Regions from separate parts of the Agrobacterium sp. 22-226-1 genome, predicted to be linked through region 3. Evidence: riboswitches for the same ligand, from Rfam matches in the RefSeq annotation. Region 3 holds a riboswitch; each other region holds the start of a gene.

The links. Region 3 has a riboswitch for cobalamin ahead of bluB (5,6-dimethylbenzimidazole synthase). Riboswitches for the same ligand answer to the same signal wherever they lie in the genome.
Region 1: it holds a riboswitch for cobalamin, as region 3 does, so the genes downstream of both, ACQZ5K_RS11505 (DUF1636 family protein) here and bluB (5,6-dimethylbenzimidazole synthase) in region 3, are expected to answer to the same signal.
Region 2: it holds a riboswitch for cobalamin, as region 3 does, so the genes downstream of both, ACQZ5K_RS05420 (ABC transporter substrate-binding protein) here and bluB (5,6-dimethylbenzimidazole synthase) in region 3, are expected to answer to the same signal.
Region 4: it holds a riboswitch for cobalamin, as region 3 does, so the genes downstream of both, metE (5-methyltetrahydropteroyltriglutamate--homocysteine S-methyltransferase) here and bluB (5,6-dimethylbenzimidazole synthase) in region 3, are expected to answer to the same signal.

What each region holds. Positions count from the first base shown of each region.
Region 1 covers NZ_JBNWCP010000005.1:289,494-293,598, reverse strand. Annotated here, with positions in the region: gene ACQZ5K_RS11515 (cobyric acid synthase) at 1-1,234, opposite strand, end outside; gene cobO (cob(I)yrinic acid a,c-diamide adenosyltransferase) at 1,236-1,853, opposite strand; cobalamin riboswitch at 1,988-2,202, shown strand; gene ACQZ5K_RS11505 (DUF1636 family protein) at 2,324-2,749, shown strand; gene cobW (cobalamin biosynthesis protein CobW) at 2,746-3,783, shown strand; gene cobN (cobaltochelatase subunit CobN) at 3,787-4,105, shown strand, end outside.
Region 2 covers NZ_JBNWCP010000002.1:545,840-549,944, reverse strand. Annotated here, with positions in the region: gene argE (acetylornithine deacetylase) at 1-382, opposite strand, end outside; gene ACQZ5K_RS05425 (GNAT family N-acetyltransferase) at 586-1,461, shown strand; cobalamin riboswitch at 1,501-1,735, shown strand; gene ACQZ5K_RS05420 (ABC transporter substrate-binding protein) at 1,894-2,925, shown strand; gene ACQZ5K_RS05415 (FecCD family ABC transporter permease) at 2,922-3,950, shown strand; gene ACQZ5K_RS05410 (ABC transporter ATP-binding protein) at 3,947-4,105, shown strand, end outside.
Region 3 covers NZ_JBNWCP010000003.1:383,575-387,679, reverse strand. Annotated here, with positions in the region: gene ACQZ5K_RS07650 (IS110 family RNA-guided transposase) at 1-509, opposite strand, end outside; gene ACQZ5K_RS07645 (glyoxalase superfamily protein) at 854-1,231, opposite strand; gene ACQZ5K_RS07640 (TolB family protein) at 1,424-2,254, shown strand; cobalamin riboswitch at 2,319-2,501, shown strand; gene bluB (5,6-dimethylbenzimidazole synthase) at 2,579-3,295, shown strand; gene ACQZ5K_RS07630 (DUF2865 domain-containing protein) at 3,490-4,105, opposite strand, start outside.
Region 4 covers NZ_JBNWCP010000006.1:39,604-43,708, forward strand. Annotated here, with positions in the region: gene metE (5-methyltetrahydropteroyltriglutamate--homocysteine S-methyltransferase) at 107-2,455, opposite strand; cobalamin riboswitch at 2,556-2,767, opposite strand; gene ACQZ5K_RS12105 (ATP-binding cassette domain-containing protein) at 2,829-3,611, opposite strand; gene ACQZ5K_RS12110 (sugar ABC transporter permease) at 3,630-4,105, opposite strand, start outside.

The DNA of each region.
Region 1 (4,105 bases), on a different contig from region 3:
CGATTTTCGAAAACGGCAGGCTGTCGGTTCCGCTCGTGGTTTCGCCGACATGCATTTCATAGCCGGATAAATCAATTCCGTCGAAACTTGTGCCGTGAACGGAAATCAGCCGCTTGTCGCCTGTCAGAACCGTGTCGACATCCAGCAGGCCCATTCCCTCGACCGTCGCCGGCGGTCCTTCGATGCCGTCAGGATCGGCAACGGTTTTTCCAAGCATCTGGTATCCGCCGCAGAGGCCCAGAACATGGCCGCCGCGTCTCACATGTGCCTTGATATCAATGTCCAGACCGGCATTTTTCAGAACGGCGAGGTCGGCGATAGTGGATTTTGAGCCACACAGCAGGATCAGCCGGCAATCGGCTGGAATGGTTTCGCCCGCCCGCACGCGGATCAGTTCGATATCCGGTTCCATGTCCAGTGGATCGAGATCATCGAAATTGGAAATATGCGGCAGGATCGGCACGGCGATACGGATTTTCGCGTCAGGTTTCCGCTCAGCGGGGCCGGAAAGCCCGAGAGCATCCTCTGCAGGCAATTGTGCGGCGTCGGCAAAATGCGGCAGAAGCCCGATGGAGGCCCAGCCGGTTTTTTCAGCAATTATCCGCATGCCGTCCGAAAACAGGGCCGGATCGCCGCGAAAGCGATTGACGATGAAACCTTCGATCATCGCCGCGTCTTCAGCTTCGAGCACGGCTTTGGTGCCGACGAGGCTGGCGATGACGCCGCCCCGGTCGATATCGCCGATCAGGATCACAGGCGCGTCCGCAGCTCTGGCAAAACCCATATTGGCGATGTCATTGGCACGCAGGTTGATTTCCGAGGCGCTGCCGGCCCCTTCCACCAGCACCAGATCGGCCTGTTGTTTCAGGCGGTCGAAGCTTTCCAGCACACGCGGCATCAGCCCGGCCTTCATCTGCTGATAATCGGCCGCTTTGGCATTGCCGGCGATCTTGCCCTGCACCACCACCTGTGCGCCGGTCTCGCTCTGTGGCTTCAGGAGCACCGGGTTCATATGCACGGAAAGCGGTACGCCCGCCGCCCGAGCCTGCAGCGCCTGCGCGCGGCCAATCTCGCCGCCATCGGCGGTGACCGCCGCATTGTTCGACATGTTCTGCGGTTTGAACGGCATGACGGACAGGCCGCGCCTGACGAAGGCACGGGCAAGGCCGGCCACCATCAGCGATTTGCCGACATCCGAGCCGGTTCCCTGAAACATCAGCACGCGTGCAGCCATATCAGAATTCTATCCCTGCCTGCGCCTTTACGCCCGCCTTGAAGTGATGTTTCACGAGGGTCATTTCCGTCACCATATCGGCCGCGTCGATGAGAGGTTGCTTGGCGTTGCGGCCGGTAACGACGACATGCAGATCGGGCCTGCGGCTGGAAAGCGTTTCGACCACCTCTTCCAGCGGCAGGTAATCGTAGCGGAGCGCGATGTTCAGCTCATCGAGGATCAGCAGGCCGATGGTCTCATCCGCCATCAGGACCTTGGCTTCTTCCCAGGCCTTTGCCGCCGCCGCGACGTCGCGTTTCAAATCCTGCGTGTCCCAGGTGAACCCCTCGCCCATGGTGCGCCACACGACCCTGTCGCCAAACAAAGTCAGCGCCTGCTGTTCTCCCGTCGACCATGCACCCTTGATGAATTGAACGACGCCCACCCGCCGCCCGGTGCCGAGCATGCGCAGGGCAAGGCCGAAAGCGGCGGTGGATTTGCCCTTGCCGGGACCGGTATTGATCATCAGCAGACCTTTTTCGATGGTCTTTTCCGCAACCTCGGCGTCCTGCACCGTCTTGCGATTGACCATTTTCTGCCGGTGACGTTCGGCTTCGCTGTCGCTGATGTCGCGTGTCATCGCGTTTTCCTTTTCATCCAGCGGCGCGGGACCCGATGCCCCCGCCATTCGGAGCGGCGACTATACCCAATTTGCCGCACCCGGCAATGTGCGGGCCACAGGGCCGCGGCATTGACCCCCACGCCTGTTCAGCCTAAGGGTAACGGACTGACGGTCTTTTCCCGGCAACGGGAAAAGCTAAGAGGGAACACGGTTCCAGCCCGACTACCGGGTCATTCCGTGGCTGCCCCCGCAACTGTAAGCGGTAAGCCCGCACCGTAAAGCCACTGGACACCTCAACGGGTTCGGGAAGGCGGTGTCAGGGTGTAAAGCCGCGAGCCAGGAGACCTGCCGTTTCAGGAAAAACGTCTGCCGGGCGGGGTGCTCCGGTCAGTCGGTTAGATCGAACATCCGGTTTGCGCCTGTCCGCATGCCGTTTTCGACATCCGCACCCCCAGAGATTTTTTGCAAGGCGCGGGAAACGATACGGTTTGGATATTTCAGCGACATCTTCATGTGCAGGCGGAAACACGCAGGATGAAACGGCGTCCGGCGTGACCGTTTTCGTTTGCAGAAGCTGTCGTGATGAAGCCGACCCCAATGCCGAACCGCGCCCCGGTTCGCGTCTCGCCGATGCCGTCATCGCAAAGGCGGAGGAAACGGGTGTCACCGTTCGTTCCGTCAACTGCCTCGCCAATTGCAAGCGCGGGCTTAGCGCCGTGCTGCGCAGCGCCAATAGCTGGTCCTATGTTTTTGGCGGGCTGACGACCGGTGACGCGGAAGATTTGCTGACCGGTGCACGGCTGCTGGCTGCCGCCCCCGACGGCCTGATGCCCTGGCGCGGTCGCCCCGAACCCTTAAAGCGCGGCCTGGTGGCGCGCATTCCCCCATTCGATTTTACTGAGGAGAGATCATGAGCACCCTTCTGGACCGCGTTCCCTGCACCATCGTCACCGGCTTTCTGGGGGCTGGCAAAACCACGCTGCTGCGCGGCCTTCTCGAAAAGCTGGACGGCAAGCGGCTGGCGATCATCGTCAACGAATTCGGCGATATCGGCATCGATGGCGAGATTCTCAAAGGTTGCGGTATTGAAAGCTGCCCGGAAGAAAACATCGTCGAACTGGCCAATGGCTGCATCTGCTGCACGGTGGCGGATGATTTCCAGCCCGCCATCGAACAGATTCTGAGCCGCCAGCCGAAGGTGGAGCATATCCTCATCGAAACCTCCGGCCTCGCCCTGCCGAAGCCGCTGGTGCAGGCCTTCCAGTGGCCGGCGATCAAGAGCCGCGTGACGGTGGATGCCGTCGTGGCCGTGGTGGATGGCGCCGCCCTTGCCGAAGGGCAGGTGGCGCACGACATGGAAGCGCTCGCCGCCCAGCGGGCCAATGACGAGGCGCTCGATCACGATGACCCGGTCGAAGAGGTTTTCGAGGATCAGGTCGCCTGCGCCGATCTTATCGTGCTGACCAAGGCCGATCTTCTTGACGATGCCGGCCTCAACAAGGCCAAGGCGCATGTTCTCGAACATCTGCCGAAGGCGGCAAAGATCGTTGTGGCCTCCAATGGCGCCATCGACCCCGCCGTGCTGATCGGTCTTGGCCTTGCGGTGGAAGAGGATATCGAAAACCGCCGTACCCACCATGACGGTGAACTCGACCACGAGCATGACGATTTCGACAGCTTCGTCATCGATCTGCCGGCCGTGACTGACCCGGAAGCGCTGGCAGCCCGTATCGCCGAGACGGCGGCTGCGGAAAATGTCCTGCGCATCAAGGGCTTCATCGAGGTTTCCGCAAAGCCGATGCGCCTGCAGGTGCAGGCTGTGGGCAGCCGCGTCAACCATTATTACGACCGGCCCTGGGCTGCGGGTGAGGAACGCCGCAGCCGCCTCGTCGTCATCGGCGAAAAGGGTATCAACCGCGAAAAGATCGAACAGATGCTGGCCGCCTGACCTATGCATATTCTCGCCACCACATCCTCGTCTCTGGACGACCTGATCGAGCCGGTTGATCTCAACCAGCCCCGGTCGGATGTGGTGGTACTGTCTTTTTCGGCAAGCGATCTGGCCGGGCTGGAACAGGCCTGGCGGCGAACAGAGAGTGCGCTCCCCTCCCTGTCAGCCGCCAACCTCTCCGAGCTTCGACATCCCATGTCGGTCGATCTCTGGATCGAAAAGACGGCGGAACATGCCAGGGTTATTCTTATCCGGATTCTCGGCGGTGCGGAACGCTGGCGTTACGGCGTCGATCAGCTTTCCATTCTTGCGCGCAGGC
Region 2 (4,105 bases), on a different contig from region 3:
CGATATGAACGGGCCGCTTCAGCGCCATGCGTGAAAATGCCGGTGCTGCGGCGAGAACCGCGGCCAGAAACCCTTTCATGTCGGTGGTTCCGCGTCCGTAGAGACGCTCGCCTTCGGTTCTCAGCGTAAAGGGATCGGAGGACCATTCCGGCTCACCGGCAGGCACCACATCCATATGGCCGGACAGGATGTATCCGCTGGCATCGGTCGGGCCGAAGCTGGCAAAGAGATTGGCGCGGTCGCCCTCCGGGCCGGCAAGCAGCGATACTTTCGCGCCGTGGCTTTCCAGATAATCGGCGATCCATCCGGCGATGTCGCCATTGGCGGTTCCGACCACCGACGGGAAGCCGACAAGACGCTCCAGAATGTCGATTGCGTTCATGGCTGTCTCCGTCGCTTCAACGCCGAAAAGCTTAGAGCGGCCTGCGGCGTTTATCTGCTGAAATACGGGTGATTTCAGTAGATTGTTGTGTCCTTCCAGCGCTTTCGGAAAATTCCTGCTGACGAGGCTGGTTATCTTCGGATGTCGTGAGCTGGGCTGCCGGGATCAAGGTTCCGCGCCGGAGGGAATGAGAGCCGTTTGTCATGGAGCTGCTCAAAGTCGATAGTTTCGAGTTGCGGACAGTGGATATCGCCGATGTGGAGGCCGATCATCTGCATGCTTTGTCCATGGCTGTCGGATGGCGATATCACGCGAACGAATGGCGTTTCCTGCGGCAGTGCGGCGTCGGCCTTGCCGCGCTTGACGAAATCGATCGCGTTGTCGCAACGGCAATGCTGTTTCCCTATGATGAGGCTTTCGCGACGGTTGGCATGGTCATCGTTTCCCCCCGTTTGCAGGGGCAGGGCGTTGCACCATGGCTGGTGGGCCAACTCATTGCGGGTTACCCTGACGCCCTGCGGTTGAACGCCACGGAAGCCTCGCGACGGCTTTTCGCACGGCTGGGTTTTGCCGGAGATACGGAAAAAGTACATCTCCTACGCGGCAAGGCGCGCTGCCCTGCCGAGATGCCGACGCTTGGAAGAAAACAGAGAATCGAGCCGCTGTCCGAGGATCATTTGTCCGCCGTGGCGGATCTGGATCGGGCTGCTTTCGGTGTTTCGCGCCGGGGCGTCCTGCAACGCCTTCTCCGGGAAAATGCGGGTTACGGCCTGTTCGAGGCCGATCGTCTTGCCGCCTTTGCATTGCGGCGTGCAGCGGGCCGGGGCCATATTGTCGGCCCGGTCGTCGCCGGTGACGAGGCGGATGCGATTGCGTTGGTGAGGCGACATTTTTCCGATCTCGACGATCAGCTTGTCCGTCTCGATGCCGTGCGGGATAGCGGTCTTCTGACCGAGTTCCTGGCGCAATCCGGGCTGGTGGTGATCGAAACGCTCACCACCATGTCGAAAGGCGCGCCGCAACCGGCAGGCTCCGGTTCCGCAAAGATTTTCGCCCTGGCAGGCCCGTCTTTGTGCTGAGGTGCGGCACTATCACAATTGACGCCCCGCCTCTTGCCCCTTATGTGAGAAAGCGACGGTTCCTGCAGCCGAAAGGCGAAGGGATTAATAGGGAACATGGTGCGGGCGATCTTTTTCGCCCAATGCCGTGGCTGCCCCCGCAACTGTAAGCGGATTGTCGTTCATCCCAGTGACGCTTCAAGGCGTCATGCCACTGTATTCTCCGGAATGCGGGAAGGCAGATGAGTGACGCAAATCCGTGAGCCAGGAGACCTGCCGTCGAAATATAAACCATCGTTACGGGCGGGGAAGCCCGGAGGAGGAGATTGTAATGTTATTTCATAACATTTCGTTTGCGTCCTATTGCCGTTCTCCGTACAAGACGTCCCGCTGTTGCTGCGCGTTCTGACGCCTGCTGCTCTGGAATAAGATTTACTTTCGACTGGAGAACACATGTTTCATTCTAGACGCCTGCCGGTCCATGCCGGCTTTCTGGCCGCTGCGCTTGCAGTTTTGCCTGTCGCCGGCGCCAATGCTGCCGAAACCACCTATCCCCTGACGATCAACAGCTGCGGTCAGGAGATCACCTTCAAGCAGGCGCCCGCCCGCACCGTGTCCGTCGGCCAGAGCACGACAGAGGTTCTTTATCTTCTTGGCCTCGCCGACAAAGTGGTTGGCACGGCACTGTGGATCGGTCCGGTTCTGAAGGGCTACGAGGAGGCCAATGCCAGGGTCGAGCGGCTGGCTGACAATGATCCGAGCTTCGAGGCGGTCATCGGCAAGAAGCCGGACCTCGTGACGACGCAGTTCCAGTGGCAGATCGGCCCGGAAGGCGTTGTCGGAACACCGGCGCAGTTCGCCGAGCTTGGCGTTCCCGTTTATACCTCGCCCGCCGATTGCATGGGCAAGGACAATTCCGGCGGCGGCGACGGCGTGCGCAACACCGTCTTCACCATGGATCTGATCTACCAGGAAATCCGCGATCTTGCCAAAATCTTCAACGTGCAGGATCGCGGTGAAGAGGTCGTTGCCGACCTGAAGAAGCGTGAGGAAGCCGCCCGCGCCAAGATCGCCTCCGCCAACGGCAAGCTTTCGGCTGTCTTCTGGTTCTCCAGCGCCGAGCTGGATATCGATCCCTATGTGGCCGGCCGCAATGGCGCTCCCGGCTACATCATGTCCGCGCTGGGCTTAAAGAACGTCATTGAAAGCGATGAAGAATGGCCGACGGTCGGCTGGGAAACCATCGCCAAGGCAAATCCGTCAATCATCGTCGCCGGCAAGATGGATCGCCGCCGTTTCCCGGCTGACGATGTGGCCGTTAAATTGAAGTTCCTCGCCACCGATCCCGTGGCCAGTATCATGCCCGCCGTCAAGGAAGGACATGTGTTCGAGATGGACGCGCAGGCGATGAACCCGACCATTCGCACCATTGAAGGCATCGAAACGCTGGCCGAGGCGATTTCGGCTGCCGGCCTCGCCAAGTGAACGGCCTTTCCATCCATCTTGGCAGGGCAGGGCTGGCTTTTGCCGCGCTCGCCCTGCTGCTCGTCGCGCTGATGGCCGGGGCGGCCATCGGCGAGACCGCCATTCCTTTCGACGTCGTGGCGAAAACAATCGCCAACCGCGTCTTCCATGCGGCCTATCCGCTGGAACCGCTGGATGAGGGCATTGTCTGGAGTTACCGTCTCAGCCGCGCCGTCGTCGCCGCCTGTTGCGGCGCTTCTTTGGCGCTCGCCGGGGCGGTGCTGCAATCGCTTTTGCGCAATCCGCTTGCCGATCCTTATATTCTCGGCATTTCCGCCGGCGCCTCCACCGGTGCCGTCGCTGTCGCGCTGCTTGGCTTCGGAGCGGGGTTCCTGACGATGCCGGCCGGGGCGCTTATTGGTGCTTTCGTCGCGTTTTCGCTGGTCAGTCTTCTGGCGGTGCGGGCGGGACACGGCAACAGCGCCATCATTCTGGCGGGGGTGGCCGGGTCGCAGCTGTTCAACGCCATGACCTCTTTCATCGTCACCAAATCCGCCAATGCGGAACAGGCGCGCGGCATCATGTTCTGGCTGCTGGGCAACCTCTCGGGGGTGCGCTGGCCGGATGTCTGGCTGGCGCTTCCGGTCAGCCTTGCTGGACTTGCGGTGTGTCTCTGGTATGCCCGGGCGCTCGATGCCTTCGCCTTTGGCGGTCAGGCGGCTGCCTCGCTCGGCATTCCGGTGCGCTGGGTCTATGCCGTGCTGATCTCCGTTTCGGCGATCATGACGGCTGCGATGGTGTCTCTGGTCGGCTCCATCGGCTTCGTGGGCCTCGTCATTCCGCATGCCGCGCGTATCTTCGTCGGGGTTCGCCATGGCATATTGCTGCCGGTAACGGCGCTGACCGGCGCGGTTTTCATGATCGTCGCGGATATTCTCTCGCGCATTGTCATTCCCGGGCAGGTGCTGCCCATCGGCGTCATCACCGCGCTCGTCGGCGCGCCCGCCTTTGCCTTCATCCTCGGGCAGAAGAGGGGGCGTTCATGAAATTATCCGCCCACGACCTGCATTTCCACGCCGGCAATATCGACATTGTGCGCGGCGTCTCGCTCGATGTCGGTTCCGGTGAGTTTCTCGGCGTCATCGGACCGAACGGTTCCGGCAAAAGCACGCTGCTTTCCATGCTGGCAGGCATTCGCAAA
Region 3 (4,105 bases):
ATGCTGTCCACCTCCCGGCGCAGGGCGGCAAGCAGGCGCTGAATGCTTTTGCGGGTCGATTTCTCCAGCGCCATGCGTAACCGGTTCTCTTCGGCCACAATCATCTGCACGATCTGCCGCCTGCGGTCGACAAGCGCCGACAAAAGCTGGGTTTGCTGATCACGCAAAGGCCGGATCTGTGGCTTGGTGGCAGACACGAAAGCGGCAATCACCGCCGCATCGACCGCGTCGGTCTTGGCCCGGCGACCGATGGCATTGGCATAGGCACGCACCTGCGCCGGATTGACCACAATCACCGAAAATCCGGCAGACGAAAGCCGTGCCACGGCCAGCGTCTCGAAGCCGCCTGTAGCTTCCAGTGCGACGATATCGGCATGCACCTCTTTGAGACGCTGTACCAGATCGTCGATCCCGGCATGGCTGTTCTCGACGACGAACGCCGTGCCCGATGCTGCGAACGCCACATCCAGACGGGCCTTCGAAACGTCAATACCAACGATAATATCCATCTTATCCCATCCTTGCCTAAGCGGGCTTCGCACACGCAAGCGGCCCCGGCGACTGTTCGGGTTCGATGAAAAAGCGGATGGAGACCCTGGCTCATCCACGGGATCAATGTCCCCAGGGGGGATCGGTCTTCCATCCGCCACCGCACAAGCGACAATAGCACAGTGCGATGAAGGCAAGTTACAAGGGGGCAACGCTGCCATAACTCACTGCCCTTGCCCCCTCATCCCGCTGCCGCGGACTTCTCCCCGGCGGGGAGAAGAAACAAGTGGCATGCGCTCGGTCCACAACAAGCCTTCGTGTTTAAGCAAGCGGCGCGGAGAAAACCCCGCGCCGTTCGCTCATCTCAAATAACCTGCCCCACATCGATGCGGTTGCCATCCGGGTCTTCAAACACAAAGGCGCGCAGGCCGTAATCCTTGTCCTGCAGGCCCTTGATGATGCGCAAGCCCTGACTCTTGCAGAGCGCATGCAGCGCATCCACATCGCTCACCATCATATGCGCCACGTTGAAGGGTGCTGCCTTGTGGCTGGGCTGCAATGTCAGATGCAGTTCGGCGTTGCCCTGTTTGAGGATCATGAAGCCGACGGGGGTGCCGTTTTCGAAGGTCTTTTCGAAGCCCAGCACGCCAACGTAAAAATCGTGGGCCTTTTCGATGTTTTTGACAGGAAGCATTGCGGCGATCCGGCCGAAGCGGATGCCGTGATCGGCGATGGTATTCATCGCGGAACCTCGGATCTGGGAGAAACGGCAAGGGTCACGGACGGTGCCGGAGCGCTGGCGTTTTTTCCGGTTTGAATTTGCAGGACGGTGCCTGCCGCCCTAGGATCATAATCGAGGCGATGGCGGATGCAAACGGAATGTCTGTATTGCCGGGTGCTTTGAGCGAGAACACGGACACGCCCGGGAGGCAGAATGCGCAGCTCCATCGAAATCTTCAACATCCGCACCCGGCAGATGCGGGTGGTGTGGCAGACGCCCGATCTCTTCGAAGCGCCGAACTGGTCGCCGGATGGAAAATATCTGCTGCTGAACAGCGAAGGGCTGCTTTACCGCCTGTCTCTTGCCGGTGATATCGCGCCGGAGACGGTCGATACCGGCTTTGCCACGCTCTGCAACAACGATCACGGTATTTCGCCGGATGGATCGCTTTACGCCATTTCCGACAAGGTGGAATTTGGCAAGAGCGCCATCTACCTCATGCCCTCGGTGGGCGGCGCGCCACGGCTGATGACGAAAAATCTTCCCTCTTACTGGCATGGCTGGTCGCCGGATGGGAAGGGCTTTGCCTATTGCGGCATTCGCGATCAGGTCTTCGATATCTATTCGATGGATATAACAAGCGGCGTCGAGACGCGGCTGACCCACGGCGAGGGCCGCAATGACGGGCCGGATTATTCGTCAGACGGTGAGTGGATCTATTTCAATTCCAGCCGCACCGGGCGAATGCAGATCTGGCGCGTGCGGGTGGATGGCTCCGCCGTCGAGCGCATCACCGACAGCCCTTATGGCGACTGGTTTCCGCACCCGTCTCCCAAGGGAGGCAAGGTGGTGTTCGTTTCCTATGACGGAGACGTTTTCGACCATCCGCGCGATCTTGATGTGCGGGTGCGGCTGATGGACATGGATGGCGGCAATGCCGAGACGCTGTTCGAACTTTTCGGCGGGCAGGGAACGATGAACTCGCCCAACTGGTCACCGGATGGGGATGAGTTCGCTTATGTGAGGTATTTCCCGGTGGAATGATGGGGGTGAGGCGGGCCACATTGCCGCACCGCCGGCAGGATGCTTGCATTCGCAAACTTTTTTGCCCATAGCTTGCCTGTTAGGTGCCTGCCCATGCGGCGGGAGAATCGGGAATCCGGTGAAAGACCGGAACGTGCCCAGCGCTGTGAGGCGGACGTTCTTTTTTTAAAGCCACTGGAGCAATCCGGGAAGGCGAAAAGGGCGGATGAAGCCAAGTCAGAAGACCGGCCTGACGAAATAGACCGAACCGCGCGGACGGCGGCAGGTTGTTGTCGAGGCGGGGTGCGCATTTGCGCCCGGCCTTCGCATTGTTGGGGATAAACGATGCCAGCCGATTCGTCCGTGAGCAATCCGCCCGGCGCCATTTCGTTCGATCATGCGCTCTCGCCCGCCCGCCCGTTTTCCTGTGAGGAACGCGAGGCGATTTACCGTGCCATCGAGACCCGTCGCGACGTGCGCGACCAGTTTCTGCCGGACCCGCTGCCGGACGATCTGGTGGAGCGTCTTTTGAAGGCGGCCCATTCCGCGCCCTCGGTCGGTTTCATGCAGCCGTGGAATTTCACCCTCGTCACCGATGGCGCGATCCGTCAGGCGGCCTTCGTGGCCTTCAGCCGCGCCAATGAGGAGGCGGCGGCGATGTTTACGGGCGAGCAGCAGGCGCTTTATCGCAGTCTCAAGCTTGAAGGCATCCGCAAGGCGCCGCTCAGCATCTGCGTCACCTGCGATCCGACGCGTGGCGGCAAGGTGGTGCTGGGCCGCACCCATAATCCGCGCACGGATGTCTATTCCACAGTCTGCGCCATCCAGAATCTCTGGCTTGCGGCGCGCGCCGAAGGCATCGGCGTCGGCTGGGTGAGCATTTTCCACGACAGCGACATTCGCACCATTCTCGATATTCCCGACCATATCGAAATCGTTGCCTGGCTTTGCCTCGGGCGTGTCGATGCGCTCTATAACGAGCCGGAACTGGCGGTGAAGGGCTGGCGGCAGCGCGTGCCGCTGGAGGAACTGGTGTTTCGTAACCGTTGGGGCGGGGTGTAGAAGCGGAGACCTGTGAATAAGGCGGGACGTTGCCGCATATTTCTTCTCCCCGCCGGGGAGAAGGTGGCCCGAAGGGTCGGATGAGGGGGCAAGCTCTCCGAATATCGCTAACGCAGCCCCCTCATCCCGCTGCCGCGGACTTCTCCCACTCGGGGAGAAGAAACAAGCGGCGCCCGCTCGCTCCGCGATGTATGTCACTGCTGCGGCTGTATACCCTTCAGAGCCGGGTTCTTCAGGTCGATCCGGCCTGTCTGGTCGGGCAGGAATTTCGGACCTATGACGCGGACGCGGCTGTCGTTCGGGTCATAGTCGCGTTCGGGAACGGGCTGTTCCGGCGGCTTGGCGGCCTGTTGCTGTTCGGCGGGTTTCTCAGTCTTGTCACCTTGCGGTGATGGAATGGTGGTGATGCCGGAATAGGGTTTTTCGGGCTGCGGCCGGGCGGCCTCTTCCTGCTTTTGCATTTCCTTGTGATAGGCGGCCATGTTGCAGGCGCAGCCCGGCGCTTTTGCCGTGGCGTTCCTGTAGGCGAAGGCGGTTGGCAGGTCCCTGTAGGGTTTGCCTGTTTCCGCCGAAACCATATCGGCGGTTTCCTGATCCGTCATGGAGTGGAAATAAAGCTCCGTCTCGGTGCCCGGACACATTTTCTCGCACTGCTCCGCCTGGGCGCGGAAATCGAGCGGCGAGGCATTGGACGCGATGGGGAAAAACGAGCCGTCGCAGGTGCGCACGCAGAGTGTGCGAAGCCCGCCCTCGGCGGCGGCGTTGGGGTAGGGCGAAAGCCCCGCCTGTCCCGGCTCGTCGCCGTTCTGC
Region 4 (4,105 bases), on a different contig from region 3:
GTCCGGCTGGCTCCATCCTCCCGGAGAGGCTTTCATATGCCCTCCCCCACATTTTCCCGGCGGAAGCCATGATGGAGGCCCGGTTCTCGCCGGGCCTCCATTCATATCAGAGCACCGCACGGCGAAGCTCGGCAGCGGCGGCGACCATGTTGACCAGTGCCGGCCTGACCTCTTCCCATTTACGCGTCTTCAGGCCGCAATCCGGATTGATCCAGAGCTGCCGGTCGTCAAGCCGCTCTCGCGCCAGCGCCAGAAGATCGACCATTTCTCCAACCGCCGGCACACGGGGCGAATGGATGTCGTAAACGCCGGGACCGATCTGGTTCGGGTATTTGTAGGTCCGAAACGCATCCAGCAGTTCCATCTTCGAACGCGAGGTCTCGATGGAGATCACGTCGGCGTCCATGGCAGCAATGGCATCGATGATCTGGTTGAATTCGGAATAGCACATATGGGTGTGAACCTGTGTGCGGTCGCCCACACCGCTGGAGCAAATGCGGAAGCATTCCACCGCCCAGCCGAGATAATCCTGCCAGTCCCGGTGCCGAAGCGGCAGTCCTTCACGAAGAGCTGCCTCATCGATCTGGATCATCTGCGCACCGGCTGCTTCGAGATCATTGACCTCATCGCGGATGGCGAGCGCGATCTGGCGGCATGTCAGGCTTCTGGCGATATCGTCGCGGACGAAGGACCAGTTGAGGATCGTCACCGGCCCGGTCAGCATGCCCTTGACGGGTTTGTCGGTGAGCGACTGGGAATATTCCCACCAGCGAACCGTCATCGCTTTTGGGCGCGACACATCGCCGAAAATGATGGGCGGGCGCACATAACGCGAGCCGTAACTCTGCACCCATGCATGCTGGGTGAAAGCGAAACCGGAAAGCTGTTCGCCGAAATATTGCACCATGTCATTGCGCTCGAACTCGCCGTGCACGAGAACGTCGAGACCGATTTCCTCCTGCCAGCGAATGGTCGCTTCGGTTTCCTTCTGCAGGAATTTTTCATATTGCGCATCCGTCAGCGCGCCCTTGGAATGTGCCGATCTGGCCTTGCGCACCTCCGTCGTCTGCGGGAAGGAGCCGATGGTCGTCGTCGGGAAAAGCGGCAGCGCAATGGCCTGCGATTGCACTTTCTGCCGCTCGGCAAACGGGCTCACCCGCTTCCTGTCGGCCTCGCCAATCGTCGCAATACGCTTCTGCACGGCGACGTCCGTTACCTTCGGCGAGGATGCACGCGCGGCAACCGCCTTGGAGGCAGCCTCCAGTTCCGTCGCGACAGCAGCCTTGCCCTCACCGAGAGCCCTGCCGAGCGTGGCAAGTTCGCCGAGCTTCTGGGTGGCGAAGGAAAGCCAGCTTTTGAGATCGGCATCGAGGCCGGTTTCCAGTTCGAGATCGACCGGGACATGCAGCAGCGAGCAGGACGGCGCGATCTGAAACGCCGCCGCACCGCGTGCCGCGATCACCGGTTCCAATCGGGTAATGATTGCAGCGAGATCAGCGCGCCAGATGTTGCGGCCGTCGATGACACCCAGCGACAGGACGCGATTTTCCGGCAACGCCTTCAACGCCGTCTCCAGTGCATCGGGCGCTCGCACCAGATCGATATGAAGGCCGGTGACCGGAAGCGATGCGACGACTTCGAGATTGTCCTCAGGCCCACCGAAATAGGTGGCGAGCAGGATTTTCAGATCCGGCGCGGCCTTCGACAAAGCCCGATAGGCTATAGCCAGCGCGTGACGCTCCCCCTTGGAAAGATCGAGCACGGCGACCGGCTCGTCGATCTGCACCCAGTCCGCACCGACCGCGCGCAGGCGTCGCAGCAGCTCTTCATAGACGGGCAGCAACCTTGCCAGCAGATCGAGAGGCTTGAAGGCTGCCTCGCGCGCCTTGGCAAGCTTCAGGAACGTGACCGGGCCGAGAATGACCGGGCGCGTGTGAATGCCGAGCGCCTTCGCCTCAAGGAAGTGGTCGACCGGCTTTTGCGAGGTGAGCACGAAATGCTGATCCTCTGAAACCTCCGGCACCATGTAGTGATAGTTGGTGTCGAACCATTTGGTCATTTCCAGCGCCGGAACACCCTGTGCGTGATGGGAATGTCCTTCATGCGCATGGTCGCAACCTGCATGGCCTTCGCTTTGGCTGCCGCGCGCCGTGGCGAAATAGGTCGACAGGGGAACCTCTCCGTCCGTCCATCCGTAGAGGGATGGAATGGCGCCCACCATCACGGCCGTATCGAGGACATGATCATAGAAGGAAAAATCGTTGGAGGGGATGTGGGTGATCCCCTTCTCACGCTGAAGCGCCCAGTTTTCGGCGCGCAGCCGGGTGGCGGTTTCGCGCAGCTCCGTCTCGGAAATCTTGCCGGACCAGAAGCCTTCAAGCGCGAACTTCAGTTCGCGATGGCGTCCGATCCTCGGAAAACCGAGCGATGCGACTGGAATTGTCTTGTTTGGCATTGTCATACCCCATTTGGTTGTGGGGGCATGGGTAAAGCGGACGCGTGCAGGCCCGGCCTGTGCCGGACCATTGCAGCAACCACCGGGACACCCCGCCCGTGGACGTTATTTTGTCCTGGCAGGTCTCCTGGCTTACGGGTCGTCGCCTTTGTCCGTCTTCCCGGGGTTTACCCCAGTGACGTTTTGGACAAAGGCTCGCCGCTTACAGTTGCGGGGGCAGCTCCGGTCTTGCCGATCGTCGGCGCACCGGATTCCCTCTTAGCTCCGGGATCGAACAAACAAGCCCGGAGAACCATGACACCCGCATTTCTCACCACGGGCGTCACGATGTCAATAGACATAAAGAAATCTTTATATCTTTATTTCATTGAGTTCAGAGCGCGACCGCACCCGGCCCCGGCACCGCACCGGCCGGCACTTTGCCCAGAATGATCATGCCAAGCACCTCGTCCTTGGTGACATCCTGCGTGCGGGCATGGCCCACCACCTTGCCGTTCTTCATCACGAAGACCCGGTCGGCCAGATCGAAGACGTCGTGAATATCGTGGCTGATGAGGAAGATGCCGATGCCCTGCCGTTTCAGCTCCTTGACGAGATCGCCCACCTGCGCCGTTTCCTGCGGTCCGAGTGCTGCCGTCGGCTCGTCCATGATGAGGATGCGGGCATCGAACAGAATGGCGCGGGCGATGGCGACGGATTGCCGCTGGCCGCCCGAAAGCGCCTTCACCGGTTCCTTGAACCGCCGGAAATTGGGGTTGAGACGCCCCATGACCTCGCGGGCCGAGGCTTCCATGGCGACATCGTCAAGCGTGCCCCATTTCGTCTTCAGCTCGCGGCCGAGATAAAGATTGGCGGCCGCATCGACATTGTCGGCCACGGCCAGCGTCTGGTAGATGGTTTCGATGCCGTATTTCTTGGCGTCGCGCGGATTGCGGATATCCGCATCCTCGCCGTTGATGAGAATATCGCCGCCATCGCGCCGATAGGCGCCGGAGAGGATTTTGATAAGGGTCGATTTGCCCGCGCCGTTGTGGCCGAGAAGGGCGACCACCTCACCGGGGAAAAGATCGACAGAGGCGTTTTCCACCGCATGGATACCGCCAAAGGAAATGGAAATATTGCGCATTTCCACGAGGGGCGTGACTTGGTCCGTCATAGGAGTTCTCCTCGGTTCTTACTTGGCGCGGGCGCGGTAGATGGTGTCGAGCCAGACGGCGACGACCAGAACCACACCGACGACGATGCGCTGGAAGGGCGTATCGATGCCCACCAGCACCATGCCGGATTGCAGCGACTGCATGACGAGCGCGCCGAGCATCGCGCCCGCTATGGTTCCGACACCACCGGCAAGCGAGGTGCCGCCGATGACGGCCGCCGCGATGGTGTAAAGCTCGTCCAGCTCGCCCTGGGCATTGGTGGCGGCATTGAGGCGGGCGGTCGAGATGGCCGCCGCGATGGCGCACAGAACGCCCATCAGCGTGAAGATTTTCACCGTCACCCAGCGGGTCTTGATGCCGGCGAGTTCGGCCGCTTCCGGATTGCCACCGATGGCGAAGACATAACGTCCGAAGCGCAGCCGTGTGGCGATGAAGGTCATGACCGCACCCACGGCGAGCGCCATCAGCACCGGAATGGCGATGCCATGCGAAA